One region of the Fructobacillus tropaeoli genome, then DNA from elsewhere that is predicted to be linked to it. Evidence: riboswitches for the same ligand, from Rfam matches in the RefSeq annotation. Region 1 holds a riboswitch; each other region holds the start of a gene.
The links. A riboswitch is a leader RNA that binds a small molecule or an ion and turns the genes downstream of it on or off. The one in region 1 is predicted to bind thiamine pyrophosphate.
Positions count from the first base shown of each region.

Region 2: linked by a shared signal. The riboswitch ahead of FT12353_RS02600 (TenA family protein) and the one ahead of FT12353_RS07120 (3-oxoacyl-ACP reductase) in region 1 are both predicted to bind thiamine pyrophosphate.
Region 3: linked by a shared signal. The riboswitch ahead of FT12353_RS02645 (ECF transporter S component) and the one ahead of FT12353_RS07120 (3-oxoacyl-ACP reductase) in region 1 are both predicted to bind thiamine pyrophosphate.

Region 1 covers NZ_BOJU01000005.1:11,826-21,708, forward strand. Annotated here, with positions in the region: gene FT12353_RS07080 (quaternary amine ABC transporter ATP-binding protein) at 1-210, shown strand, start outside; gene FT12353_RS07085 (ABC transporter permease/substrate binding protein) at 203-1,918, shown strand; gene FT12353_RS07090 (ABC transporter permease) at 2,049-3,272, opposite strand; gene FT12353_RS07095 (ABC transporter ATP-binding protein) at 3,265-4,161, opposite strand; tRNA gene FT12353_RS07100 (tRNA-Glu) at 4,534-4,605, shown strand; gene FT12353_RS07105 (glycoside hydrolase family protein) at 4,956-6,500, shown strand; gene FT12353_RS07110 (NINE protein) at 6,744-7,013, shown strand; gene FT12353_RS07115 (hypothetical protein) at 7,311-7,460, opposite strand; TPP riboswitch at 7,657-7,746, shown strand; gene FT12353_RS07120 (3-oxoacyl-ACP reductase) at 7,848-8,603, shown strand; gene FT12353_RS07125 (ABC transporter permease family protein) at 8,770-9,507, shown strand; gene FT12353_RS07130 (hypothetical protein) at 9,708-9,883, shown strand, end outside.
Region 2 covers NZ_BOJU01000002.1:97,367-107,249, reverse strand. Annotated here, with positions in the region: gene FT12353_RS02625 (amino acid permease) at 1-249, shown strand, start outside; gene FT12353_RS02620 (pyrroline-5-carboxylate reductase family protein) at 402-1,163, shown strand; gene FT12353_RS02615 (PH domain-containing protein) at 1,258-1,728, shown strand; gene FT12353_RS02610 (PH domain-containing protein) at 1,718-3,298, shown strand; gene FT12353_RS02605 (MarR family winged helix-turn-helix transcriptional regulator) at 3,500-3,958, opposite strand; TPP riboswitch at 4,092-4,180, shown strand; gene FT12353_RS02600 (TenA family protein) at 4,324-4,980, shown strand; gene thiD (bifunctional hydroxymethylpyrimidine kinase/phosphomethylpyrimidine kinase) at 4,977-5,792, shown strand; gene thiE (thiamine phosphate synthase) at 5,806-6,453, shown strand; gene thiM (hydroxyethylthiazole kinase) at 6,450-7,241, shown strand; gene FT12353_RS02580 (tautomerase family protein) at 7,469-7,861, shown strand; gene FT12353_RS02575 (iron-containing alcohol dehydrogenase) at 8,102-9,274, shown strand; gene FT12353_RS02570 (glycoside hydrolase family 13 protein) at 9,418-9,883, opposite strand, start outside.
Region 3 covers NZ_BOJU01000002.1:108,414-118,296, reverse strand. Annotated here, with positions in the region: gene hbs (non-specific DNA-binding protein Hbs) at 37-312, shown strand; gene FT12353_RS02670 (zinc-binding dehydrogenase) at 663-1,694, shown strand; gene FT12353_RS02665 (alpha/beta hydrolase) at 1,751-2,605, shown strand; gene FT12353_RS02660 (MFS transporter) at 2,760-4,064, shown strand; gene FT12353_RS02655 (MerR family transcriptional regulator) at 4,061-4,438, shown strand; gene FT12353_RS02650 (FAD-dependent oxidoreductase) at 4,645-5,985, shown strand; TPP riboswitch at 6,093-6,183, shown strand; gene FT12353_RS02645 (ECF transporter S component) at 6,265-6,822, shown strand; gene FT12353_RS02640 (ATP-binding cassette domain-containing protein) at 6,835-8,244, shown strand; gene FT12353_RS02635 (energy-coupling factor transporter transmembrane component T family protein) at 8,241-8,909, shown strand; gene FT12353_RS02630 (LysR family transcriptional regulator) at 8,978-9,850, opposite strand.

The sequences.
Region 1 (9,883 bases):
GCTCGTCGCGAAAAGTTTACTTTGCGTGATGTTATCACAGAAATGCCAACGGTAACGCCTGATACGGTTGTTTCAGACATTATGCCAATCATTTATGACGCCCACACACCAGTGGCCGTTGTCGATGAAAATCAGAAGCTTCACGGCATTATCATTCGTGGTGCCGTGATTGAAGCGTTAGCCCAAACGGAAGGAGACAATAATGATTAATTTATTATCAGTTGCCAAACTCCCAATCGACTCCTGGGTAACCGATGGGGTTAACTGGTTAACAAAGAATCTTTCTGGATTCTTCACGGCCATTCAAAATAGTGGTTCCACTACGATGGATGGCATTACGAACTTTTTAACAGCCATTCCAATGCCAATTTTTATTATTGCTTTGGCGTTGATTTCATGGCTGTTAACGCCTAAGAAATATGGTCAACCACTCTTTATCTTGATTGGTTTGGCATTGATTGCCAACCAAGGATTGTGGTCTGATTTGATGCAGACGCTGACACTGGTTTTGATGGCCTCGGTTGTCTCTCTGGTTATTGGAATTCCATTGGGGATTTGGACGGCTAAGTCGCCGAAGGCCTACATGGTCATTAAGCCTATCTTGGACTTTATGCAGACCATGCCCGCCTTTGTTTATTTGATTCCGGCCGTTGCCTTCTTTGGTATCGGTGTTGTGCCAGGGGCCTTTGCCTCCGTCATCTTCGCCTTGCCACCAGTTGTTAACTTTACTTATCTTGGTTTGCAACAGGTGCCAACTGATTTGGTCGAAGCCGCTGACTCATTCGGGGCAACGACTTGGCAAAAGTTGTTCAAGTTGGAATTGCCAAATGCGAAGAACACCATTATTGCCGGTGCTAAGCAAACTATTATGCTGGCATTGTCGATGGTTGTGACGGCTTCGATGATTGGGGCGCCAGGACTTGGTCGTGGCGTCTTGTCAGCCGTTCAACACGCTGACGTTGGATCAGGATTCGTTAATGGAATTGCCTTGGTTATCTTGGCCATCATCATTGACCGCTTTGTTCAACGAATGAACACGGAACCCGTTTCCGCACCAAAGTTGCCAAAGTGGCGTAAGTTGGCTACTTGGGCAATGTTGGCCGTGATTGCTATCTCCGGTATTGCCGGCAGCATCACTGCTCATCAAGCTTCAGGAAAGAAAGTCAACATTGGTTATGTTGAATGGGATTCTGAAGTTGCCTCAACGAACGTCTTGGCTGAAGCAATGCGTCAGCACGGCTATGATGTGACGATTACGCCACTTGATAACGCCGTGAACTGGCAATCAGTTGCTAACAAGCAAACCGATGCAACTGTTTCGGCTTGGTTACCAAATACTCACAAGGCCTTGTACGCTAAGTATAAGAACGATGTTGACTTGCTTGGCCCTAACTTGAAGGGTGTTAAGTTAGGCTTGGTTGTTCCAGACTACATGAATGTTAACTCGATTGCTGATTTGACAAATCAGGCCAACAAGACCATTACTGGTATTGAGCCTGGTGCCGGTGTTATGGCTGCTGCACAAAAGACGATTGATTCTTACGGTAACCTTTCTGGTTGGAATTTGCAGGCATCATCATCTGGTGCAATGGTTTCAGCATTGGATAAGGCTTACAAGGCTAAGCAACCAATTATCTTGACTGGTTGGTCACCACATTGGATGTTCAACAAGTATAAGTTGAAGTACTTGGCTGATCCAAAGGGAACGATGGGATCACAAGAATCAATTAATACTGTTGTTCGTAAGAACTTGAAGCAGACGAACCCCGATGTCTACAAGGTGATGAAGAAGTTCCACTGGACACAAGATGACATGCAGACGGTGATGCTTGATATCCAAAACGGTAAGACACCTACAAAGGCCGCCGATGACTGGATTAGTAAGCACAAGTCTCAAGTCAACGCTTGGTTTAAGTAACAAGACTCATGTCGTTTGACTCCGGTCTGATGGCAAATTAAAAGCGACTCGAAGTAATCAATTTGATTACTTGGGTCGCTTTTTGTGTGTGCTGTTGGCTGGGGCTCAATGGCGAAGCTGATTTGACCGCTTAAGAGCGTTTAAAGGAGGCTAAGAGTTGCTTTAAGATGTTTTCATCTGAGTAGGACAAAACGTTCTTAGCGTAGAGCTTTTGCCCATATTGAGCAAGTGCCACGAGGACAATTAGCGAAATGGTCAGTGACAGAAGGGCCTGCCACCAGTTAACGTATTGGTTGGCGAGGAGGCTGGGCATCGTTGATTGCGACATGAAGGGGATGTAGGCAAAGATTCGGACGACGACGTTATTGCCACCGTTTGAAGCGGATGCCAGTCCAACAACATAGGGAATCATGGCCAGGGTGGTCACAGGGACCATTGCTTGGGAAACCTGTGAAGTATCGTTCACTAACGAAGCCGCAATCGCTGCCAAAATCAGGTACAGTCCAGTGGCTACGATGATGAAGACAAACGTATAAGTCAAAAATCCCGGGGTCAATGCGGTTAGGTAGGAAAGCGCCTGCTTAACCATCGTAATTTGTTGACCGAAGAGGTTGGCTCCTATCCCTAGGACGACATAGGAAAGGAGCTGGGTGACCAAGAGACCGGTGATACCAAGGAGCTTGCCAAAGTATTGCGCCTGGGCTGATGAGGCCGCTAGCAGGGTTTCCATAATTCGTGATGACTTCTCGTTGGCAATTTCATTACCGATTAAGGAAGCATAGGTGGAAACAATTAGTAAGACGATAATGGTGACAGCAACTGAAATGGCCGCCTTTGCAGCCTGGTTATTATCGGCATCCTGTTGGCTTGATTGGTTTTGGACCGTTGTCTTGAGACTAAAGGGCGTCATCAGTGCTGCGGTTTGTCTTGCAGTCAGCCCGTAATTCTCAGCCTGAGTGGTCAAGAAAAGTTTACTGAGGACCGCTTGTAATTGATCCTTATCAATTTTTGGTGCTTTTTGCTGGGTGACTAATGTGCCTTGACCATCATTTAGGGTCAGGATGCCATCGATTGTCTGTTTTTTCAAGGCCGATTGGGCGGATTGTTCGTCGGTGATTGATGAGACCTTGATGTTCATCTTGCTGGCCGATTGGTTAATGGCTTCACGACTGGTACTGGGACCAATGATGGCTACCTTGGCTGGTTGGTCGTTTGAAAAGTAACTAATACTATAACCCAGGAGACCGGCTGCGGCAATTAAAAGAATCGGTGAAATGATTAACCACCAGAAGGACTTTTTCTTCAGGCGGGTAAGGTAGGTGTGTTTGGCAACTAGGAGTGTGGGATTAGTCATTGGTGCTGACCTCCGTTTTAAAGATTTCGGCCAGGGTTGGTGGCTGTTGTGAGAAGGCGGGGATGTAGCCGTTGCGAGTTACCGCCTCAAAAATTTGTCGTCCGGCTGCTTCATAGGCAAGTGTCAGCATATAGCCACCGTCCTTTGGTTCAGCGTGAATGACCCCGGCCATCGCCAAGTAGTCTGATTTCGTCAAATGGGGGGCCTCAACATAGAGGCGGGTTCGTCCAAAGGACTCACGAATGGCCTGAACGGGGCCTTGGAGAACAGTCCGACCTTTTTTGAGCATCAGTAGTTGATCTGAAATTTGGCTGACGTTGTCCATATTGTGCGATGAAAAAATAATCATCGCTCCGCGAGCTTTGAGACGCTTAATTTCGTCCATAAAAATGGCAGCATTGACGGGATCTAAGCCTGAGAAAGGTTCATCAAGGATGATAAATTCTGGTTCGAAAATCAGCGCCATAATCATTTGGATTTTCTGGGCATTTCCTTTTGACAGGGACTGAACCAAGTCACCGGGCTCGCCGACAACTTGTAATCGGTCCATCCAGTCTTTGAGGGCATTCTTAGCGGCCTTTTTCTCCATGCCGTGAAGTTGGGCCAGGTAGACGACCTGTTCTTCAACTGTTTGCTTTTGATAGAGACCGCGTTCTTCGGGTAAAAAGCCGATTTTCCGACGCAAATGATCGTCGATTGGGTGGTTATCCCAGGAAATGGTACCATCGTCTGCCTGGATAAAGTCTAAAATCATCCGAAAAGTCGTGGTTTTGCCGGCACCATTTTGTCCGATTAGTCCGAGAACTTCACCTGGTTGGAGGGTAAAGGAGAGGTCGGAAACAGCTTGGTGGCCGCCGAATGCTTTTGATAGGTGGGAAAGAGTAATCATGATAAAGCTCCTAACGTACATGAGCAAAATGGATGAAGAGGGTTTAATTGTTTGCGTTAGCTAAGAGTGCTCGGCCGTTGCTTTGGTTGAGGGCAGACGGTTTATTAGTTAGCGTAAAAATCAGAACTCAGCATTTGCTCGAATATCCTCATTATCTCACAGTTTGGCTCGGGGTTCGAATCTGATGAAGGCGAGAGTTGAAGATGGTTAGAATGGGTGTGGGTTGATATGCTGGATAGACTTATAAACAATTAGAAGGAATGATTATTCTTTCTGTTAGCAGTTTTAATAGTGGACTTAATTAGAAAGAGCGAAAAAACTAATTGACTAGTGGCCAATAATCTAGTAAACTATTTAAGTATTGTTGACCATGGCCCCATGGTCAAGTGGTTAAGACGTCGCGTTCTCAGCGCGGAATCGAGGGTTCGACTCCCTCTGGGGCTATATCAAGCTATACGGTGCTAACACGCACCGTATAGCTTTTTTTTCTTTTTAAATGGCTATATATCAACGTTTTCATACGGTTTAATGTCTAGCAAAGTCTTTCAAAATAAGTCGAAAATTTGCCCCAAATTTGCCTCATAGGACACTTTTTTGATAATTTGCCCCAAATTTGCCCCAAAAAAAGCCCCCAAAAAGGGGGGATCGAAGTTATAAATTGTCAAAAATGACCTTGATATTATCCAGGATTTGGCTGAACATGATAATAATCATTGTATCTTTAGTTAACGAATAGATGGGTAACAAATAATCATTTTAAAAGTGGGTAACTAAAAGTAAAGTGGGAGTTAGACATGTGCGATTCTAATACATTTAAAACAGTAAATTATACACCACAGACAGACCCTAGTTATAACCAGGAACACCACTTGGAAAATCCTGCTGGTTTTATGAATGATATGCAGTCAATTTTTCAAGATCGTAGTGGACTTTGGCATGTTTACTATCTGAACGAACCAACTTGGGGCATTAACAATGAAATAGGGAACTCGAATTGGCAACATGCAACTTCAATTGATGGGACACACTGGGTGAATGATTCAGATATTGCGATTAAATCACGAAAATTAGACCCAACAGTTAAATGGGGCTCAGTTGCTACTGGTTCTGTTGTGATTAGTGATGGCTCAATTGCTGGAACAACCGATGGGGATTTCGTAGCTTTCTTTTCAAGTTACGGTGCGGTAAATTGCGGTGAGCAATCAATTTGGGCGGCGATTTCAAAAGACAATGGACACTCTTATCAACCTCTATCTGATTTAGCGGTTATGCCTAATTTAGATAATTATCCTGATTTTCGTGATCCATATGTGATGAAATACAATGGTCAATGGGTGATGTATATGGCTGAGGGAGACAAAGTCGGTACTTATTCATCAACAGATGGCCAAAACTGGAGTTATATTGGCAGTACGTCATGGAACCCTGATGCCTTTTTGGATGGGAAGGACCACGGTATCGTTGAATGTCCTTATGTTGTCACAATGATGGCAGATGATGGCACTCGTCACGCGGTTCAATTTGTTGGCGCTAATGATTATAACTGGGGGTACACAACTGGAACGAGTTATTTGATTGGCTCAATTGACAGTAGTGGCATCTTTACCAAGCAAAACGATCAGACATTGCCAGTTAGAATTGACCTAGGGACTGACTATTATGGATCAAACTTTGGCAAGGTGGATGAACAGACTTTGATTACTAGTTCGTGGGTCAATAACTGGGCTTATGCTAATGAGAAGGTTATTGGCATTGACGGAAATCAAACGAAAAAAGGCACGACATGTGCTTTGTTTCGTGATATCAAAATGGTTAAAGACGCTTCAGCACCGTCTGGTTATTCTTTGCAACTTTTCGTTCGTGATGTGGTCGACCGCACTTTCCCAACAAATGATGACTACAATGTTTATCATGATATTCCATCAGGTGGAGAATATTTGAGAACGATTGATAACAGCAAGGTGGTTGATTTTGACATACAAGGTGGTCAACCAGGAGGAGTATTTGTTGTTGACGTTCGGCAAGATGACAACATTTCGACACTGATGTTTGACATCAACGGTGGTTGGATTAGAACCAAAAGAAGCATGAAAGGGAATTTCAATAATTCTACTTACAATGCTGAAACTAAAAATATTACCTATGGAAAACCAGGATTAACAGATACGCATTTGACTATTTATTTCGATACAAAATCAATTGAAATTGAATTTACTGACTCACACCAGGTTTATACACTGCTTAAGTGGGGGAAGAAAAACAATCAGTCAACTACTTTGTCATTGCAAGGTGGAAATATGCCAGTATCGGTTAATTGTAAGGAATATGATTATAGATGACGCATTTGATTGGCTAAATATATTTGGTTTTCGGAATGTTAATTAAAATAATTTGGAATTAACTGATTGCGCTAAAAATATGGTTAGGGTCAACGAATTAGTCATTAATCAAAATCTTTTTAATCTGTTTTATGAAAATATCGTCTTCAAAACGACATCTTCTATGTAACTAAAGTAAAATTAATGATAAAATTGTAGTTGGACATTTTTGATTGAATTACTTGAAACATAAGGGGAAAATATATGGATACTGTATACGATGGTAACGCAAAGATTAACACTGTAAACAAGCATGTCTTTGTTTGGATTTGCAACTTTTTGGTCGGTGAATTTGGTGTTGACCGCTTTATTCGAGGACAAATCGGTCTAGGGCTGTTCAAGCTTTTTATCGGCTCATGGATTACTTTGGGTATTTGGCCCTTTGTCGATTTTGTGATTGCGCTTGTAAAAGCCTATGGATCAAACAACCATAGCAATGAATTAACATTTATTAACGGTCGTTACGCCAACTAAAAGTTATTTTCGTGAAAAAGATAGTTGATAGCTACTAACTAATAAAACCCACCGTTACTGAACGGTGGGTTTTATTTGATGTTATTAAAGCGGATTATTAAATGCTGTGATTTAGTATTAGTAGCAGTTAGTTCAACCCAGTAGGGCAACGTAACCCACCATGCTCAGCACAGCGATGATTCCGATAATAACGAACCATGGGCGCGTGTAGAGTGTGTCTCGTGGCTGTTGGTCTTCGTCTTCGTTTTCTTTATTTTTATTGTTCATCAGATTATCTTCCTTTCATGCAAAATCAGGTTACCTATATAAAATAATGGTGCGATAGGTAAGGGACCAGGGCGAAATCGATAGCACCTCATAACCCTGAGCTTCTAAATTGCTGATAGCGGCATTTAAATTTTGTTCAAAGCCTTTAGCAGTACTAGCGGTGATGACCTTTGTTTTCATAGGTTCCCTCCGTTCTTTCAATCAACTCTCTATCCTCATTGTAAGTAAAGCGGCACATTTTTCAATGATAGGAGCTGATTTTTTATGAAATTTGAAGGATTTGGGCTGGCATATCAGTCATGATCAAGCCGTTAAATGTTTGATTTTAAAATCAGTCTAAAATATGGTTGACGGCTGATTTCATATGGTAAAATATAAGCAACGCTAGGGGCGTCGATTTGACTGAGAAGAACCCTTTGAACCTGAACTAGTTAATACTAGCGGAGGAAAGTGTCATTGCTAATGAATTTTTTAGTGGTGCTTTCTATCAAGAAAGCACCTTTTTATTTGCAGCAAACGGCATAAGGTCAGTCGTTGAGATGCCTTTCTAAAAGGAAAGGTAGAGGAATGTCGAAAACAGTTTTGATTACGGGAAGTAGCCGAGGTTTGGGAGCGGAAATTGCACGCACTTTCGCGAAAGATGGCTTTCAGGTAGTGATTAATTATTACCATAGTCAAGAGAAGGCCGAAGAATTGGTAGCAGAAATCGGACCTGACCGCGCTATGGCTATTCAAGCTGATGTCCGGAATCGAGCCGAGGTTGATCAAATGGTCCAACAAGCCGTTGCTAAATTTGGCTCACTTGACACGGTCGTGAATAACGCCCTTATTAACTTTAAATTTGATCCAGTGGCACAGAAGCTCTTTAAGGATTTGACTTGGGACTCTTATCAGGAGCAAATCGATGGTACATTGAAGGGAGCCTTTAATGTGACCCAAAGTGCCTTGCCACAAATGATGGCGCAAAAAGCTGGACAAGTGGTTAATATTGGGACTAATTTATTCCAAAATCCCGTTGTGGCTTACCATGAATACACTACGGCCAAGGCTGCCATGATTGGCTTTACCCGTAATTTGGCTGTTGAGCTGGGTGAATTTGGGATCAACGTCAATATGGTTTCAGGTGGTCTACTGCAAACAACGGACGCCAGTGCGGTCACAACGCCAGAAGTGTTTGACTACATCAAGCAGACAACGCCGCTGCGAAAGGTGACGGAACCAGGCGATGTTGCCAAGGCCGTTCTCTTCCTTGGTAGTAGTGATCAGGGCCGGGGGTTAACGGCACAAAACGTGACGGTTGACGGCGGTTTGACAATGAATTAATTGAAGTACATTCAGCAATGTCCAAGACGGGCATTGCTTTTTTTGTCAAAAAAGAAAGCAAAGTGTAATAGGTAAACTAGAATCATTAGCGTTAAAATCAGGAGTAGATACTACTGACGGCTGATTGCTAGCCATCAAATAATTTTTTTAGAGAGAAGGAATAACAATGGTTATTATTGGCTTGATTGCAATTGTGCTGATTGGGATATGGTTTTCTTTTTGGCTTTCGATGAAAATTATTGAGATGCTGCCATATCTGATTTTGCTTTATATTGCCTTGAATATTTTGAACTTTATTTTGGACCACAAGACAGGCATCTTATTGACTATTCTGGTAATTGCGGCAATTCTGATTTCTGCTTGGATTTATGGTTCGCGCCATCCTGATGATGAAAGTGCGTCAGATCAAGCAGAAGCTGAAAATACTGCAGAAATCAGCCCAGCAGTGGCCGATGATACTGATGTTGAAACACTAATCGCTCAGCCAGTTGCGTTAACACCTGCTGAACAACGTGACCAAGCGTGGAAACAGATGGAAAAAATTCATCCGTTAAACATGGGGGATGGTCTGTTTATTGATACAAAAAATGAACAAATGTTTCTTGATTTAGGTGACTCAGAAATGCGTGGCCAGAAATACTTACTAGAAGATTTTTCTGCTGTGCAGGAATACAAGGTACGCGAAGAAACGACGAAGACCAAGGTGATTGGCGTTCGTTTTGCGGATATGGGTCGGTACAATTTTGCCGATATTGAATTAAGTAAGGCTACAAATGATGTTTTGGGCGTTAGTCCGGCCGACTATTTTGAAGGTATCTTAGCACAACAAATTTTTGCTGTGCACCCAGAGTCTAGCCCACTTCAAAGCGATGACCAGCAAGGAATTGCTGGGACGAGCCATTAATGATTGTGCGTTTTATTTTTACGGCCGAACATAAGTTCTACAAATTGTTATTAGAATGATAGACAAACTGACAACAAGAGAGTTAAACTAATGGAGTCAGTTACCAATCTGGTTTTAAAAGGTTGGTACAAAATCTATTAGGTCCAGTTGAACATCAGGTCTGTAAATGTCCTGATTTTTAATTGTTTGGGAGAGTTAGAATGTTTTTCTTGGTTTCATTGACTATCATTGGTTTGCTGTTTTTGACTGCAATTGTGAAGGCACACCATTTAGCACGACGCCGTCGAATCATTCGGGCAATGCTGAAGCGAGAAGTTAATCAAGCATTGGCTGAGCAAAATCAGCAGAATGATAATAACTTTGATTTTGATGTTCA
Region 2 (9,883 bases), on a different contig from region 1:
GCGTTCTTGCTGATTTACATGGCCTTGATGGTCACGCACTTGCGCTTTCGCAAGGCGACGAAGGGACAGCAGAGCCATGGCTTCCAATTGCCCCTGGCACCCTTTAGTAACTACCTGACGATTGCCTTTTTGGCCTTGATTTTCGTCATCCTGCTGGTCACACCGGCCGCGACGGTAACAACTTTGTTAGCCGCCCTGTGGATGGTGCTCTTGACCGTTATCGCTTTTTTTAAGTTCAAGAAAAATTAAGCTGAACTATCAAAATCAGTTTGTGCCTCGTCCTTGTGTGAACAGGGACGGGGCATTTTTTGATTAGCTAGGTAGGGGCCGACTGATTTGTCAGAAGGCGAGGTTAGAACTGTGATAAAATGAGGGTAAGCGTGATTAAAGGAGTAGGATTTATGAAAATTGCAGTTGTCGGTCTTGGACACATGGGAACAGCCCTTGTTCAAGGACTAAAATTAGGTGGACACACAGTCTTGGGGTATTCATCAAATGCCAAAAAGGCGGAAGCTTTGCAGATTTCAGCGGTGAGCACCTATGAGGACCTGGTGAAGGCAGACTTTGATGTGATGATGTTGACGGTGCCAGCTAAGCTGGTGACGGCAGTTTTGGCAAAAATCGTCGCAGCTGGTCTTTCTGAAAAGGTCATTGTTCTTTCTGCAGCTGCCAGCGTGCAAAACGCTGATTTACGGGCGGCAGCCCCAAAGAACCCGGTCACAACCTTTATTCCAAATATTCCGGTTGCGGTTCAGGCCGGGACGATTGCTTTGGCAGCCGATGAATCCGTGACTGGCCAAAACGATCAGGTGGTCCATGATGTCTTGGAATCACTTGGGGATGTCTTGGTTGTGAGGGAAGACCAATTAGCCATCGCCGGGACCATCGGTGGTTGCTCACCAGCCTTTATCGACGTCTTGATGGACGCCATGGAAGACGCGGCCGTTGCCAAGGGCATGGATCGAAAGCAAGCGGGTCAGATGGTGGCCTCAGTGGTTGCCGGGACGGCGCAATTGGCACAACAGTCTGATTTGTCCGCGGGTGACTTGAAGGGGCAGATTACATCACCTGGGGGTACAACGATTAAGGGCGTCTTAGCCTTAGATCAGCACGGCTTCCGTGGGGCAGTGCATGCCGCCATTTTGGCAGCTGCCGGTGATTAAAAGCTCAGACTTTTTAAATGAGTGAACGATAACTTGGGACCAAGAAGCCAAACTACTTCTTAGCCCCATTTTTTTATGAGAGAGGGAGAGAACGATGCAAGCATTACCAGCAACGATTAAAAAGGTCTGGTATATCATGGAAGTCATTGGCGCCATTGTGATTTTAGCCATTTACTTCGCTGGAAACTGGGCGCTACAACATTTTTTGAAGTTTTATCTACCAATTTGGGCAATCTGGGGGCTCTTTTTGGCCATTGTACTGTGGTTTGTCGTTGGCATTTTATTGGTCCGTTACCGTTATGCTTTTTACCACTTTATGGTGAACGAAACGGATGTTGAAATCAAAAAAGGCTTCTTCTTCCGGACCCATACTGCGATTCCAATTGCTCGGGTGCAGAACGTCGATTTGGACCAGGGACCGATTTTACGGTTGTTTAAATTACAACAGGTGCATATTTTGACGGGGGGATCTGGTCATGAAATTGAAGCCTTAACGGAGGTCGAAGCTGAACAATTTAAGGACAGGGTCATGACGTTGGCTAGGGAGGCTCGCCATGAAGGCTAAGCACTTACATCCCCTTGCTTTTATTTTGAGTTTTTACGAACAATTGAAAAATATGGTGGCTTTAGGCTTGGCCATATTGCTCTTTTTCCATTTTACTTGGTGGGAATGGGTCTTGCTTTTCCTAGCACTGTTGATCTGGTCCATTTTAAGCTTCTGGATGACGACCTATGAACTCACGGAGAGCGAACTGATTTACCGGTCGGGTGTGTTAGAACGGCAGGTGCGCCACTTGCCTTACCACAAAATTCAAAATATCCACCGAAAGCAATGGTTTTTCCTACAACCATTCCATTTGGAGGAGATTGCCGTTGATTCTGGGGGGAAGGGAGCCAAGCAAAATCAGATTTCCCTCTCCGTTGTACCAACCTGGGTGGCACTTGTTCTTGAGCAAAAGCGACAGGATGAAACGACTAATCTGCCCACCTTGATTGAACGCGCAAAAGTTCAGGCGCAAAATGAAGGACCAGCGACACAGGAACAAGATGAGTTAGTGGACAAGAAAGACCCGCAGGGGCAGTCGTTTGATGTTGAGAATGACCCGAAAACCGCCACTCAAACAAGCTCGTTGCGGTCAAATGATTCTAGCAGGCTTTCTGCTGATTCTTATCGGGCTTCTGTTCTATCCTTGATTACCTATGCCGTGACGACGCCGGAAGTCATCTTTCAATTCTTTATATTTTTGGGTGGGTTCGTTCACTTAGATCAGAAAGGGGTAGTCAGCCATTGGCTTGAGCAGGAATTTACTAATCATGTTCTGGGTCTGGGCGCACTGATGATCGTCTTGCTGGTGGTTCTGTTTGTCTTAATCGTGATTGCTTTTAATGTTTTGCGAACGGTGATTTTGTATTTTGGCTTTGAAGTTCACCATGATGCCGGTCATTTAACGATTGCTCGGGGACTTTTCGAACGACAAACGATGCATCTGTCGATTAACCGGATGCAAACGGTTGAGGTCCGCCAAAATATTTTTCGGCAGGCACTGGGCCTTTCGACGGTCAAGACACGGTTAATTACAGACGAAAATGGCGAAGATAAGGTTTCTAAAAACGTACCGACCTTGATTCCAATGGTAAAATCAGGAGCTGTTGACCACTACTTGTCACAGTGGTTGCCTAATTTTCCAAGCAAGCCAATCAAAAAGACCAGTAGCTCAACCTATCAGATTTTGACAATGATCCGTAACGGCCTTTTTTGGACCTTACCCGTCGCTGCCGTCCTGATCTATGTTTTTCAACGGTTGCCGCTCGTTGTTTTGCTGGTTTTGCTTGTGTTGGCCTTCGTTGTCGGTGCCGGCTGGTATAAGGGGAAGGCGACAACTGCCCAAGTGGTTAACGGCCAGGTTCTCGTTTTAAAAACGGCGAAGAACTACGAAACGATTACGACCTACATTGCCTGGGATAAGATTCAGTCGTTGTCCATTAAGCAGAGTTGGTGGCTAGCTCGTCGTAATCAGCGAGCCCACCTTGCCGTGGTGGTCCGAACTGATACCAGTACGAAGGTTTTGACTGCTCGCTACTTGCCAATGGAGGAGGTCAAAGCCATCTTTGATTGGTACCAATCACTTGGTTAGAACGGTGCATTCGTTGCAGAAATTAGTGAATCAAAAGTGGTTTGAACCGTCATGCTTGCTTGCAGGCGGCAGAGCCACTATTACTTGCACTACAATTAAGTGGTGGAACTGCACTGATTTTTGGGCCAAAGAAAAAAGAGTCGAGGATACAATTATGTATGCTCGGCTCTTTTCAATTTGTGATGCGATGCTTCGACAATCTTAGAAGTGGTGGGTTTTGACGACTGCTTGAGCCTGGTCAATACTTTCTGGCAAAGTGGCATCAAATTGGCTCCAGAGGTCTTGGTCAAATTGATTGACGATGTCTAATGCTTGTTGCAGTTTTTCCTCGCCAGCCTGAGTTAAGGAGAGGGCTTTTGAGCGTGGGTTCTTCTTACCTGGGTAGCGGTCCAAAAGATCTTCACGACTCAGTTTGGTGATAATAGCCGAAGCGGTCATGGCATCAACGTCCGCTGCCTTAGCCACCATAATTTGCGTAATCTCGGTATTTTGTAAACTCAGGCCATGAACGGTGGCCAAAATTTGGAATTGGGGGTGGGTCAAGTCAAGCTCACGAAGACGGTATTTCATTTGGCGGAACCAGTCAGTATATAAGTTGAAAAACTTCTGATTGGTTGAATCCATGTAGCGAGTGAGTGAAGCGGTTTTGACAGGGCTCATGGGGAACCTCCTTGGTATTAGAATTAATCTGTAAGTATACTTATAATATAACTGATTTCATAGCGGGTAGCAAGTACCCACAACGAAGTTTTTTCACACGGATTCTAATTTCCGTGCTATACTGCTTGTGTGATAAATAAAGTTGGGGTGCCCTGAGCTGAGATTATACCCATTGAACCTGATGCCGCTAGCACGGTCGCAGGAAACTTCGAAAAACGGATTGAAATCCTAAAGACATTGCCCATGTTCGGTAACCGTCAACAGGCCAGAAGTCCTCAGCTCAGGCTGAGGGCTTTTTATTTTGTCTAAATGGCGACTGCAACCCCATAGTCTGCCAAAATAAAGTTGATAATTGAGGAGAAAAAATGACGAAGACGCTGCCGTTTTCCGACCGCTTTATGCAAGTGATGGAAGAACACAAGGCTGATTTTTATGCCAATCCCTTTATCCAAGCAATGATTGCTGGGGAAGTTAATCCTGAGGCGCTGCTCTACTACGTGCAACAAGATTACCGTTATTTAGGTCATTATTTGCCACTGTATGAACAGGTTTGCCAGACATTAACCGGACAAACAATCGATGCCGAAGTGGCCGACGATGACCGCGAATATGCCGCGCACAAGATTTTGCTGGACTTGGCTGAAACCGACGACAAGAGCATCCAAGAGGGGAAGTATCCAAATTCAACGGTCACGGATCAGTACGTTAACCACATGACCAAATCAGTCGAAAAGGATCCGTTTATCGGCTTGGTTGCCTTGGCTGCCTGCCCTTACGACTATGCCTACTTAGCTGATTTGTTGATTCGGGATGGCCTCATTAAGCCAGATAATCCATTTATGCCATGGGTGGGCTATTACCGTGGGATTGACAAGGGCTTGACGCGACCAATGTTAGCTTTGGTTAATCAGACGGCCGAGCAAGTGAGCCCTGAGGTGCAAGAGGAAGCCTTGGCTGCCTTTATCCAATCAACAAAGTATGAAAATCAATTCTTCCTGCAGGGAATGGAGGCAACAAAATGATTGATCCAAACCAATATCCGACAGCATTAACCATTGCTGGTTCTGATTCTGGTGGTGGTGCCGGTATGCAAGCTGATATCAAAACCATGCAGGCTTGCAAGACTTATTCGACGGTCGTGGTGGCCGGATTAACCGCACAAAACACACTAGGTGTGCAGGGTGCTTATCCAACTGATTTGGCCGTGATTGACCAACAGTTTGCCTCGGTGATGGCCGACTTTGATGTCCGTGCAGCCAAAACGGGTGCGCTCTTCGACGAAGCGCGCGTCCTTCAGGTAGCGAAAAACATCCGTCACTACCAACAAAAGAGCTTCGTGGTTGACCCCGTAATGGTCGCCAAGGGTGGGGCGACCTTGCTCGACCCAGCCGGCATTGCGGCCTTGAAGAATCACTTGCTGCCATTAGCCACACTGGTGACACCAAACCTCCCCGAAGCCGAACTATTAGCCGATATGAAAATCAGTAACCGCGATGATATGGTTACTGCTGGTCAAAAGATTCAAGCATTGGGCGTTCCAAACGTCATCGTTAAGGGTGGCCATGGTGCAGGCCCAGTGATTTATGATTATGTCTTATTGGAAAACGAAGAAGGCTTCTGGCTAGAAGGACAAAAGGTTGAAACGTCAAGTAAGCACGGGACGGGGGACACCCTCTCGGCTGCGATTACGTCCTTTTTGGCCCAAGGTGATTCTCTGCGAGAAGCAATTGAAAAGGGCCACCGTTATATGAATGCCATTATCGGGCATCCGCTAGTTATCGGTCATGGTCACGGTCCTTTGAATCATGGCCAATGGTCGAATCCAGAAGATTAAGAGGGAAAAGATAATGAATTTTGATCCTGCATCATTAACGGTTTATCTCGTTGTGGGAAGCCAAAACGTCAATGACGATCCAAACGAAGTAATTCGCGTGGTTCAAGAGGCCTGTGATGCCGGCGTAACGGCTGTCCAGTACCGTGAAAAGGACCACTCGAAGTTGAACCAAGCGGAAAAAGTGGCGTTGGGCCAGAAAATCAGGAGTATTACGAAAGCGGCTCATGTGCCTTTGTATGTGGATGATGACCTGCCTTTGGCATTGGCCATTCAGGCGGATGGCCTGCATGTTGGTCAAGGCGATACATCGGTGCGAGCAATCCATGAAGTCGCCCCTGATTTGCTGCTTGGTTTATCCGTCCACGACTTGAAAGAGCTGGCTGCCAGTGAAGCTGATTTGGCAGTGGTTGACTACTTGGGTGTTGGACCGGCCTTTGCAACGACCAGTAAGGAAAAGGTCAAGGAGGCCATTGGGCCAGAAGGTGTCTTGGCGGTTGCGTCAAAGAGTCCGCTGCCAGTTGTGGCCATTGGTGGTATCCATGAGGAGAACTGCCAGGAATTAGCAGAGTTGCCGATTGCGGGTGTTGCCGTCATTTCGGCTATTACCGCTAGCGATGATATTCAACGAAGTGTTCAGAAATTACGAGGAGTAACAAAATGAGTCAAACAATCTTAACTGCCGTTCGCCAGAACCAGCCCATCGTCTTGAACGTAGCCAATAGCGTTACCCCCCAATTGGTCGCAAATGCCATTGCCTATATCGGCGCTTCTCCAATTATGCTCGAGGACCCACTGGATGCAGCTGATTTGACGAAAATCGCCAACGCCGTAACCTTGAATTTGGGTTCAACTTCCGAAAATTCACAAAAGGTGATGATTAATAGTGGAAAGACGGCCAACGAATTGGACCTTCCAGTTGTCTTTGATCCTGTTGCCGTTGGTGCGACGCCATTGCGGTCAAAGCGGGCCAAGGAAATCTTGGAATCAGTCAAGGTGAGCATCGTCCGCGGTAACCTTGGTGAGGTAGCAACTTTGGCTGAAGTGGAATGGGAAAGCCACGGTATTGATGCTGGTAGTGGTACGGCTGACCCGGTTGAAATTGTCCAGAAGGCGGCTCAAAAGCTCGGTGCCGTTGTGGTCGCAACTGGTGTTCAGGACTTGGTTTCAGACGGCCAGACGGTCTACCAGATTGATAACTCGGCTAGCCAATTGGCAACCAATGTTGGCATGGGGGATGCACTAGACGGCTTGCTGGGCGCCTTCGCTAGTCAAAGCATGGACTTGGCTGATTTGGCCTATGCGACCGCTGCTCTACCCGTTGCCGGTGAACTGGCGGTGGCAGAGGGTGTTGCCGGTCCTGCTGATTTCTTGAACAAGATGCTCGACCAGTTGGGCAACTTGACGGATGAAAAGCTCCAAGGGCAAATCCACCTGCACCAAGTCAAGTGATGATTTTGGCTGTGATTGCCAGTTATGCGAGTAAAGCGGACTGTACGAAGGGCTCCGCATCTTGCTGTGTGAGAATGCTTGCTGTCTACTAGGCGCGAGTAAGACAAAGCCGCCCGTCGTCAGCGTCACAGCACGCTTTGTCAGTGTTCATCACACTCACGATTGTGCCTACCGGGCTTTTATGCTAGGATTAGTCTATTAGCAAAGCCACATGAGGAGAAATGCGCATGCCATTAATGAAAATTGACTTGATTAAGGGGCAGTACGAACCCGCAGAAATTAAGAATATCATGCAACTGTCTTTTGACGTTGCCAAGGAAACGTTGTCATTACCAGACCGCGACCGTTTCCAAATCGTGACGCAACACGAAGACTATGAAATTAATTTTCAAGATGTTGGTCTTGACTATGACCGTTCAGACAAGGTTTTGTTCTTTACGGTATTGTCAACACCACGTCCAGTGAAGGCCAAGAAGGAATTCACGAAGTCATTGGTGGCAGTCTTGGCTGATAAAGCCGGCGTTCGCCAGGAAGATGTTATTATCTCCTTTATCAGCAACCATGCTGAAGACTGGTCATTTGGTGAGGGAAAGAATCATTTCTTAAACGGTGACCTTTAATAAAATTAGCCCGCTAGCACTGAGTGTTAGCGGGCTTTTTGTTAAAATCAGCTATTGTTAACGACTGGCCAATTGCCCGTCGCTGCCGTGATAAACCCAAGTGGTTTATGGAAAATTGACAGATGGGTTTTGTTCCTCTAAAATTGATGCACAAACCTTTCAGAGGGTTTAAGTCGAGCAAACAGGCCATTTAAATTACAAATGGTCTGCTTGTATGTTTAAAAAGGAGTTCTGTCAAAAATGGAAAATTTTACATTTAAGAACACAACCGATATTCGTTTCGGGAAAGATCGCTTGGAGACCGAATTGCAGGCTGCAATTGCCCAATTTGGTCAAAAGGTGCTCGTAACCTACGGTGGTGGTTCAATTAAAAAATCAGGTCTGTACGAACGCGTGATGAAGGCGCTGGCAGGTTTGGATGTGACAGAATTGTCTGGGATTGAGCCCAATCCAAAGATTGCCTCAGTTCGTGAGGGACAAAAATTAGTGAAAGACAACGATATCGATGTCATCTTAGCCGTTGGTGGTGGGTCTGTTATCGATGCTTCAAAGGTCATCGCTTCTGCCAAGTTCTATGACGGCGACCCTTGGGACTTGGTTTTGGATTCCAAGAAGCGCTTTGCCATTGACCAGTTGCCCGTTGTCGACATTTTAACGTTGGCGGCTACTGGAACTGAGATGAACACTGGTTCTGTGATTTCCAACCCAGAAACGAAACAAAAGTTGGGAACCGGTGGTCCTAATACACCGGCCGTTTCCTTCCTGGATCCAAGTTTGACGTTCTCAGTTTCAAAGTGGCAAACGGCAGCCGGATCAATTGATATCTTTAGTCATTTGACGGAACAATACTTTGACCAAAAGGGTTACGAAAACGATGTTCGCAATGGCTTGATTGAAGGGATTATGCGGACTGTGATTAAGTGGGCGCCAGTTGCCTTGCGTGAACCCGATAACTACGATGCTCGAGCTAATTTGATGTGGGCCTCAACCATGGCTTTGAACGGCTTGCCACGGACAGGGAATGTCAATTCATGGTCAGTGCACCCAATCGAACACGAATTGTCAGCCTATTATGACATCACTCACGGTGTTGGCCTGGGCATCTTGACGCCACACTGGTTAGACTTTATCTATTCAGAAGAGACAAAGCCTTATTTTGTTTCCTTAGGACGGAATGTCTGGGACTTGACGGGGGATGACGATGCCGTTGCCACCCAGACAATTGTAAAGACTCGAGAATGGTTGGCCAGTCTTGACGTGCCAACGACATTGCCTGGTGTTGGCATTGAGACGGACCAGGACTTTGATGCCATGGCTAAGAGTGCGGTTCAAGTTAATCACTTGGATCAAAATGCCTTTGTGAAGATGACTGTGGCAGACGTTCGCAACCTCTTAGAAGCGTCAATGAAATAGGGGAACTGATTTGCTAGGGGGCGAGCTTTCCCCGACTAACTATCAAATCGTGACCACAGCAAAAGAACCAAAGAGCGACAATTTGTCGTATCTTTGGTTCTTTTTGTTCGCTTCATGTAGTTGTGACGGCCTTTATTAAATCTTTAGCGGTTATACAAGTAGGCCTTAGCTTCGTATGGTCGCAATTTGAGACCCAAGTCATCTTGGTAATTGCTGATGAGCAACTGGGCATCGGCCGGAACGGGGTAATCGCGTTCTAGGTCCTGATCGGTGAAGTTGTTAATAATCAAGAGTTCTTGGTCATCCCCAATTCGCTTGTACGTATAGACCTGGTCATCGGCCGGGTCAATCAATTCGTAGTGACCGGTAGTAATTAGGTCAAGGTCATGGCGGAGCTGAATCAGCTTTTGATAGTGGTAAAAGACGGAATTATCGTCGGCCAATGCAGCGGTCGCATTGATGGTCTCGAAGTTGTCATTCAACTTCAGCCAAGGTGTACCGTCGGTGAAGCCGGCGTTTTTTCCGGCCGTCCACTGCATTGGTGTCCGGGCGTTATCACGTCCCTTATAGTGGACGTAATCGAGCATGGTGTCGTTGTCCACTAATTTT
Region 3 (9,883 bases), on a different contig from region 1:
GATATTCTAAATTAATTATTCGCGAGGAGAAAAGGAATGGCAAACAAGCAAGAATTGATCGATTCAGTCGCAATGAAGACTGGTTTAACAAAGAAGGACGCAGACAAGGCAGTTGCCGCTGTCTTGTCATCAATTGAAGACGCTTTGAAGAAGGGCGAAAAGGTTCAATTGATTGGTTTTGGTAACTTTGAAGTTCGTGAACGTGCAGCTCGTAAGGGTCGTAACCCACAAACTAAGGAAGAAATCCAAATTCCTGCATCAAAGGTTCCTGCATTCAAGCCTGGTAAGGCATTGAAGGACGCCGTTAAGTAAGCGGACCTTTTCATATTTAAGCACACTCAGCTGAGTGTGCTTTTTTGTTTGCGCTTGATGATTCAGTGGGGTAGGAGCGGTACCAGTCTGGTTAAAGAAATCGGCATTTGATTAGTTTGACGTCGCAGGGTAGATAATTTTACTCTTTATTGCTATAAAATAGAAAAACGTTCTTGACTTAGAGTCGACTCCAGGGCATAAGATGGAGTTATCAGTGACGGATGAATTCATCAAAGGGTGATGCCAATATTTATGGCATTGTTTTGTCAAAACGAATTTGTCCATATTACGTCTGATTTTACTTTTAAAGCAGACAAGTTCATAATCAGCGAAAAGGAGTATCAACAAACATGAAAGCAGCAATTTTTGTAAAGCCAGGACAAGTTGAAATGCAAGAGGTTGAAAAGCCAACGATTCAAGGACCCAAGGATGCCGTGATTAAGACGGTACGAGCATCGGTTTGTGGTTCGGATCTTTGGTTCTACCGGGGTATTTCCAAGCGTGATGGTGGCAGCCAGGTTGGCCATGAAGCTATCGGAATCGTTGAAGAGGTCGGTAGTGAAGTTTCCAACGTTCAGCCGGGTGATTTTGTTATTGCACCGTTTACTCATGGTTGTGGCCACTGTCAGGCCTGCTTAGCAGGTTTTGATGGCGATTGCCTTGATCCTGATAAAGGTGGCTCAACCGGTTACCAGGCGGAACACATCGGCTTTAAGAATGCCGATTGGGCGCTGGTTAAGATTCCGGGTCAGCCAGCAGACTACAGCGATGACCAGTTGAAATCCTTGATGACCTTGTCGGATGTGATGGCAACCGGTTACCACGCTGCAGCTACTGCTGAAGTCAAAGAGGGTGACACGGTGGTTGTCATGGGCGATGGCGCTGTGGGCCTCTCAGGGGTGATTGCAGCCAAGCTGCGTGGTGCGAAGCGGATTATTTTGATGTCGCGCCACGAAGACCGACAAGAACTGGGTAAGGCGTTTGGTGCTACCGATATTGTGGCCGAACGTGACCAAGCTGGGATTGACAAGGTGATGGCGCTAACGGGTGCCGGTGCGGATGCTATTCTTGAATGTGTTGGTTCAGAGCAGGCTGTGGCAACTGCTGTTCAACTTGGCCGTCCAGGTGCCGTCGTTGGCCGTGTGGGGATTCCTCAAGACCTAATGATGAACACGAATAACCTATTCTGGAAGAATATTGGCTTGCGCGGAGGGATTGCTGCGGTTACCACCTATGACCGTGAATTGTTATTGCAGGCGGTCCTTGATGGCAAAATCAATCCTGGTCAGGTCTTTACCAAGCAATTTGCGCTGAAAGATATTCAACAGGCTTATGAAGCCATGGATCAGCGCGAAGCGATTAAGTCTCTGATTGTTTTTTAGATTTTAAATCGCCGACATAAAGCCCCTGGCCAACCGGTTGGCCGTAAAGGAGTACGATGAAAAAGAATAAAAAAATGATAGCGATTGCAGGTGCCTCGACAGCAATACTGGCGATGTTGGCAATCGGGCTGACCGTTTGGCTAACCCAGCCAGCTAAGCCGATTTCTAATACGAAGCCAACCGAAGCAACGGTCTTCTTTCACGGCTATGGTTCCTCTCGAAATGCTGAGCAGACGATGAGTCGGTATTTAATCCAGCAAGGGTATTCAAACCGTAGGATTAATGCGACGGTTAGCAAAAGCGGCCAGGTTAGTTTTAGTGGTACCGTGAAGAAAGAGGACCAGAACCCACTAATTTTGGTGCAATTTAACGATAATCGAAATACTAACTTTACTAAGACAAATCAGTGGGTCACCAAGATTATGGAAGATTTGCATGATCAGGGGATTCAGTCAGTGAACCTGATTGGCCATTCAATGGGAAATTTGGCCATCGCTTTTTACTTGAAAAATCATGTGCAGCAAAGTGATCAATTGCCAGTTGTGAAACGGCAAATTGCGATTGCTGGTCCCTTTAACTTTTTGAAGGATAGCCCAAGGCCAAAATCAAATTTGAACTTGGCAGATCCTGCCAGCCAGTCCGAAGCTGATTTTAAAAAGGTCGCATTAGCTGGTTTGGAGCAATATTACGAGAATAATCAGACCAAAGTGTTGAATATCTACGGCAATAGCATGGGCAAAGAAGAGTCGGACTCGACCGTCACGAATAATGCGTCGAAGTCATTGAAGTACTTTGTCCGTCAGCCAAGTACTTACCAGGAAAAGTTATTTACTGGTAAAAATGCGCAACATTCGAAGCTGCATGAAAATCAGAATGTCAACAAGGTCCTCAAGCAGTTTTTAACGGAATAGCAAGGGGACAAATGCTGAAAAACAGTCTTTTAAAAAGGCTGTTTTTTTCTTGTTCTTTTTCTTGACTTGGAGTTCACTCCAGGGTGTTTAATGATCACTGACCTGAAAACGCAATGCTTGGTTTTGAAAAGAAACCAAGATAAAGGAGATAAGAATGACAAAACAACGATTTGGGATGGTCCTGCCGATCACCTTACTCGCTTACTTTTTAATTTTGATGGATAATTCCATTATTTTTACCAGTGCAACTGAGATTGGTCAAAGCCTAGACCTTTCTTCTTCCACCTTGTCGTGGGTTTCCAATGCCTATACATTAACCTTTGGTGGTTTTTTATTATTATCGAGCAGGCTTTCGGATTTGCTGGGACGTAAACGGATTTTCTTAATTGGGCTCACAATTTTTGGACTGAGCTCATTGCTGATTGGCTTGTCGGATAACGCAGCCCTCGTGATTACACTGCGGGCTATTCAGGGAATTGGTTCTTCGATTATTGCGCCGACCACCTTGGCCTTGATGATGGATAATTACCAAGGGCAAATGCGTGAACGGGCAATCGCTTACTATGGTGTTACAGCCGGGATTGGTGCCAGCCTGGGGCTGTTAATTGGTGGTGGCCTCACAACTTTATTTTCTTGGGAAGCCGGTTTTTTGATTAACGTGCCGCTGACGGCATTACTGTTCTGTTTGACAATTCGCTTTGTTCCGAATAAAGCGGGATTAAAGACAAAAATTGACTATATTGGTGCTATTCTGTCGGTCATCGGATTAGCAGCCTTGATTGATGGCTTAACGAGTAACCAGTGGCTACTGATTTTATTGGCCGTTATTGTTTTAGCCTGCTTTATCGGCTTTGAAAGCCGGAAAAAACAGCCAATGTTGCCTTTGGCTTTGTTTCATAACCGAGTTCGTGCAGGTGCCTACGTGGCCCGCATGCTCTTTATGATCGCGATGCTCCCATATTGGTTCTTTTTACCCCAGCTTTGGCAAGCCAGTTATCATTTAACGGCGTTACAATCCGGGTTAGCCTTTCTCCCCTTAACATTAGTCCAATTTATGGTATCGTTGTCCCTAGGAAGGCTGACTGCTCGTTTTGGCAACCAGTTGATCTTGCTAGTCGGGGAGGGATTGCTGTTCCTTGGTTTGTTTTGGACGGCCGTGTCGGCGGTTTCTTTGGGCTATTGGTTGGCTTTTGCCTTGCCAATGGTGGTGATTGGCATTGGGCAGGGCCTGGTCCTGGCGCCAGTGACGTCAGCCGGTCTGTATCAAGCGCCTGACGAACTGGCTGGTATTGCCTCAGGGTTGACGAATACGGCCCATCAAATTGGTGGCCCAATCGGTCTTTCTTTGATTGTGGCAACGGCGGGGAACTACCATGGCCAAGTAGCAACAATGGCTTTCTTTACGGGAATGGCTTTTGTGGTTGTGGCCGTTTTTGTTGTACGAAAGGTGCAAAAATGAATATTAAAGAAGCTGCAAAGGCGACTGGATTGTCAAATGATACGATTCGCTATTATGAACGAATTGGGGTCATCATGCCGGTGCCCCGCAAGGAAAATCAGTTGCGCGATTTCACCGAGCGCAACATTAATCAATTGAAATTTGCCAAAACGATGCGCCACGCGGGTGTTTCCATCGAACGATTGCGTGAATATATTGGCATGGTGCTGGAGGATGATGACCGGACAATTCCTGCGCGGAAAGCTTTATTGCTAGAACAAGCAGAAGAGATGCAGGAACGAATTAATCAAATCCAAGCCGCCCACGATCATTTACTGTACAAAATTGACCATTACGAAAGCCACATGCGTCAGGCGGAGAATCGTTTAGAATAGAACGCTGAAATCGTTTGATAACTGGTAAAGATGTCTGATTTAGAGAGGAAAAACGAATTTTCGATAAATTAGAACGACTTTATTTGTCCCTTTGTTTTATTTGATACTTTTTTGAAAACTGTTGGATAAGTGATTGACAGAACGCTGTTTTATTGGTAAACTTTAATTACAATTTTCACATAGCTATATATTAGGAGGCACTTTTAATGAAAGTTGCAGTAATTGGTTCGACGCACGCCGGCGTGTTTGCCGCTAAGCAGATTAAGGCAGACCACCCAGACGCTGAGGTACACGTGTTTGAAAAGAATCAAACAGTTTCTTTCTTGTCATGTGGAATCGCCCTTTGGATTGGTGACAATGTTTCATCAACTGACAAGATGTTTTATGAAACGCCAGATTCAATGGCTAAGCAGGGCATTTCAATGCACATGCAAACGCTTGTTGAAGCTGCAGACTTGGAAGCAAAGACTTTGAACATCAAGGACTTGGTTTCTGGTGCCCAGTCAGAAGAAACTTTCGATAAGATTGTCATTACTACTGGTTCACGCGCTATCAAGCCTCGTATCCCAGGAATCGATTCTGACAAGGTCTTTGATTCAAAGACTTGGGATAACGCCAACGCCTTGAAGGAAGTGACTGAAAAGGTCAAGCGGATTATCGTTATTGGTGCCGGTTATATCGGTGCCGAATTGGCAGAACAATTGTCAGTTAACGATAAGGAAGTCACCTTGATTGATGGTTTGGACCGCGTGTTGGCCAACAACACAGCGCCTGAATTCTCATCTGTTTTCCAAAAGGCCTATGAAGACCATGGTGTTAAGTTAGCGCTTGGTCAGATGGTTTCAGGATTTGAAGACACTGCTGATGGTATCAAGGTTACTACTGATAAGGGTACTTACGAAGCTGACATTGCCATCTTGGGTATCGGTTTCTTGCCAAACACTGCGATGTTCCGTGACCAAGTTGATATGTTGCCAAACGGCGCCATCAAGGTTAACAAGTTCATGGAAACTTCTGTCAAGGATGTCTTTGCTGCCGGTGATTCAGCAACCGTCTTCTACAACCCAACACAAAAGGATGACTACATTCCATTGGCAACCAATGCTGTTCGTCAAGGAATCTTGGTTGGTAAGAACATTGCAGAACCAACGATGGCTTACCAAGGTACACAAGCAACATCAGCTGTTGAATTGTACGAAATGGCTTACGCTTCAACTGGTTTGACTGTTCAATCAGCAGCTCGTAAGGGTGTTGAAGCAGATTCTGTGACAATTTCAGAAGACTACCGTCCTGATTTCATGTTGTCAACAACGCCTGTTAAGGCTTCATTGACTTGGGAAAAGGGTACTCGCCGCATTGTTGGTGCTGCCTTCTTGTCAAAGCATGACATTTCACAAGCTGCCAACGTGGTTTCATTGGCAATCGAAAACGGCATGACAATTGATCAATTGTCAATGACGGACTTCTTCTTCCAGCCAAACTTCGGTCAACCAGTCAACTATGTTTCATCAGTTGCCATGGCTGCCGTTGCCAAGGCAAACAAGTAAAAATCAGCTTTTTCAAGCACTCGGGCACTAAACCGAGTGCTTTTTTATTTGAAAGCCCTTGCATAAAGGCCAGAGACAGTGTAAGCTAATAAAGTAGTAAATTTGAATATAGCGATCTGGGGTACCATTTTGGTTGAGAATTAAACCCATTGAACCTGTTAGGCTAAGACCGACGAAGGAAGATCCACACAAGTTTTTTATGACCACCCGTGTTGGACTCTGCCCAGGCGAGTGGTTTTTTCATGCCTTCTTGTTTCCCTGGACGCAAAGGAGAGAATAATGAAACAAAAGTGGACGCTACAAAACGTGATTTTGCTGGCTTTGATTGGGATTATCTTCTCGGTCATTTACTGGATTATGGATCCGGTTTACCAAATCGTTAACAGTGGCTTGGCCGTGATTGGGTTGCAAGCCTTTACGAATGAAATCACGCTTGGTGTATGGATGATGGCCGGACCATTGGCTTCTTACATCTTAAAGAAGGTTGGTGCAGGCTTTATCGGGGAAATGCTCGGGGCTGCCGGTGAAATGTTCTTGGGTGGTTCTTATGGAGTTGGAACGCTCTTGTCAGGCTTTATCCAAGGAATCGGTTCTGAACTTGGTTTCGCCTTGACGGGTTATAAGAACTGGTTTGCTGGTCTTTGGTTGTCAACTTTGACTGGAACAGTTGTTACCTTTGGTTGGGACCTCTTTAAGTCAGGTTATATCCACTACAAGTTGGGCTTGTTAGTCGCTTTGTTCATCGTTCGTTACCTATCAATCTTCTTCTTCTCAGGTGTCTTGGTACACTTGATTGCCAAGTTGTTGGATCGGTCAAAGTTGTTGTCCCACGAATAAGGAGGACAAAAAATGGCAATAACTGCCAGAAACCTCACGGTGGCTTATCGTGACCAAGCCATCATTGATGATTTAAATTTAACGCTTGAAAAAAAGACCCTGACCCTGTTAATGGGGCCTTCCGGGTCAGGAAAATCAACTCTGTTAAAGGCTTTAGCGGGTCTTTACCCCCAATATGGTGGTCAGGTTAGTGGTGAAATTGAAATTGATCAAGCGGCGATTGCCACACTGAAGGCGAATGAAAGAGCCAAGCGCGTGGCTTTGCTCTTTCAAAATCCCGATGACCAGTTTGCCATGCCAACGGTGCGGGAAGAATTTATTTTTGCACTGGAAAACCTCGAATTGGATAAGGACGAAATTGATCAAAAGACGGCCTGGGCATTGGAAAAGGTTGGTCTGACTGATTTTATCGACCGGTCCTTTGTGACTTTGTCCGGTGGGGAAATGCAAAAGGTTGCTTTGGCGGAAGTGTTGGCCCTGGGGGCCGACTATCTGTTGCTGGATGAACCGTTTGCTTCTGTCGATAGCCAATCGCGAGAAGACCTCCAGGTTTTGCTCCAACAGTTGAGCCAGGAGGGCTACGGCATTCTTGTTTCCGACCACGACCCGGCCGGATATTTCGATAAAATCAGCCAGTTTTATCAGCTAAAAGAAAAGGCCTTGGTGTTGGTTCCTGAAAATGATTGGAGCCAATATGATTATCAAAAGCAGACGGTAACCTTAAAGCCGGTCGCTTTCAGCGACCAAGCACAAGATACTGCCTATCGCTTTGATAACCTGCGGATTCAAAACGGAGAACGGTTGGTCTTAGACCAGGATATCTTGCAAATCTTTGCTAAGGGGATTACCTTGCTGACCGGTCCAAATGGTGTCGGCAAGTCTTCCGTTCTGAAGACGCTGGCACGACTCCACCGCTATGAGGGTTCTTTGACCTACCAGGACCAAGAAGTTCACGCCTGGAAACCGCGTCTCTACTTTGGCCAGGTCGGTCTGCTGTTCCAGTCAGCATCCGACCAGTTCTTAAACATCACGGTTGATGAGGAACTTGACCAGGTGATGGCCAAGAGCCACCACGCTGATTTCTGGACAAAAGAGGTCTTGAACCAGTGGTTGTCCGACCTGCATTTGACGGGATTGGGTGACCGGTCGGTTTACACGCTTTCGGGTGGCCAGCAGAAGAAATTGCAATTGCTGTTGATGCTAATCATGGCACCACAAGTGCTGTTCTTAGATGAACCGCTGGCGGGCTTGGATGAGCAGTCGGTGGCAGTCGTTTTGAACCTGATTCAGACCTGCCAACAGGCGCTCGGATTGACCATTTTGGTTGTTTCTCACCAAACAAGGGACCTGGTCAACATTGTTGACCGTCACTTGCGCTATGAACAAACGGCGATGGCCTACCAAGAGGAGGTGCTCGTATGATGAACGCCACACAACGGATGATTTTGGCCTTGGCGATCTCGTTGGAAATTTCGTTGACCAAATCAGTAACGCTAAACGTTGTCCTCTTTTCGGTTGCCTTTTTGCTATTGCTGATCCGGCGCCAACCCCTTAAGAAGATTGGTCTCTACGTGGCCATCGCTATCATTCCGGTTTTGGGTTCGTTCTGGTCCTTTTACCTGTATGGTCAGGGAACGGCGGCAGAAAACTTGCATTTTGGTTTGGTGATGGGGAGTCGAGTTCTCGTCTTTATCTTTATTGGGGCTTGGTTGACAATGGGGATGACACCGTACGTCCTCTTGGCCTCACTGCGCCAAAACCTGAAGATGTCGGCGACCTTTACCTACGGAATTTTGGGTGCACTAAACTTTATGCCGCGGTTTAAGCAGGCCTTCTCGTCGATTCAAGCGGCGGGGATGATGCGTGGTGAAGTGTTACGGTGGTGGCAGCCAACGCTGTACTTTAAGGCTTTGGTTCATGCCATTAAGTGGTCGAAGAACCTAGCCATGGCCATGACTTCACACGGTTTCCAGGAAGGGGCCTCACGGTCGGCTTACCGGGATTATCCAATGGCAAAATCAGGCTGGGTATTGATTGTTTTGATTTTGATTGCCCTGCAAGTAATCTTGTTCTTTTCTCGTTACTAACGAGAAGCGCAACAAGCTGATATTAAAAAACGACAAATTCGTTATCTTGACGAATTTGCCGTTTTTTTTTAGCCTTTTTTCAAGTAGGAAAGGATTTCTTTTTGCATGGCTTTCACAAAGGGGTCTTTAGCCGAGGAGGGGTTAATCACGAGGCCAAGGTGGCGGTAATAGGGATGTTCGAAGGGATAGGCTTCGACTTCGCCGGAAAGTTTTGTGAGTGCTAAGTCCGGCAGGATGCCCCAGCCTAAGCCGGCTTCGACCATGGCCAGAATGGACTGGTCATCAATTGAGTAGTTGATGGCTTGGGGCTTGACTTGGAGTTCGTCCAGAGCAGCCTTGGTATCGGAATCGTAATCGGACCGTTGCAAGATAAAGTGGCGGTCCTCTAGGTCGTCTTGGCTAATTGAAACGCCATTTTTGGGGGTGAAATCAGCCGGGGTAATGCACTTGATTTCATCATCGATGAGGGGCAGTGCATCCAAACGGCTAATGGTTGGTAGGGCCGAGAAGCCAAGGTCAATTTTTCCCAGTGATAGGGCCTGTTCGATTTCGGCGAAGGAACCCTGAATCAAGGTGATTTCAACCTGTGGGTACTTTTTAGAAAAGCGCCGAATGATGGTTGGGAGCCAGGCGATGCAGACCGATGAAATGGCACCAATTCTGATTTGCCCGCCTTGCAATCCTTGAATTTTCGCAGCGGCTGAAAGGAGTTGCCGCTCTTCGTTGAGCAGGCGTTCTACCATTGGTAAGAGGATTTGGCCATTACGGGTAACCTGCATCTCTGACCGGTTGCGAATTAAGAGGGGGATGCCCAACTGCGCTTCGAGGTGCGAAATGGCGTGGGAAACAGCCGAAGGCGTGATGTTTAAGTCATCGGCAGCCTTGCGAAAGGAACCCCGGTCGGCAACTGTTGCAAAAATTTGGTAAGTAAAAGTTTTCATGATATTTTCCTGATGAATGTTTTTAACTCTAAA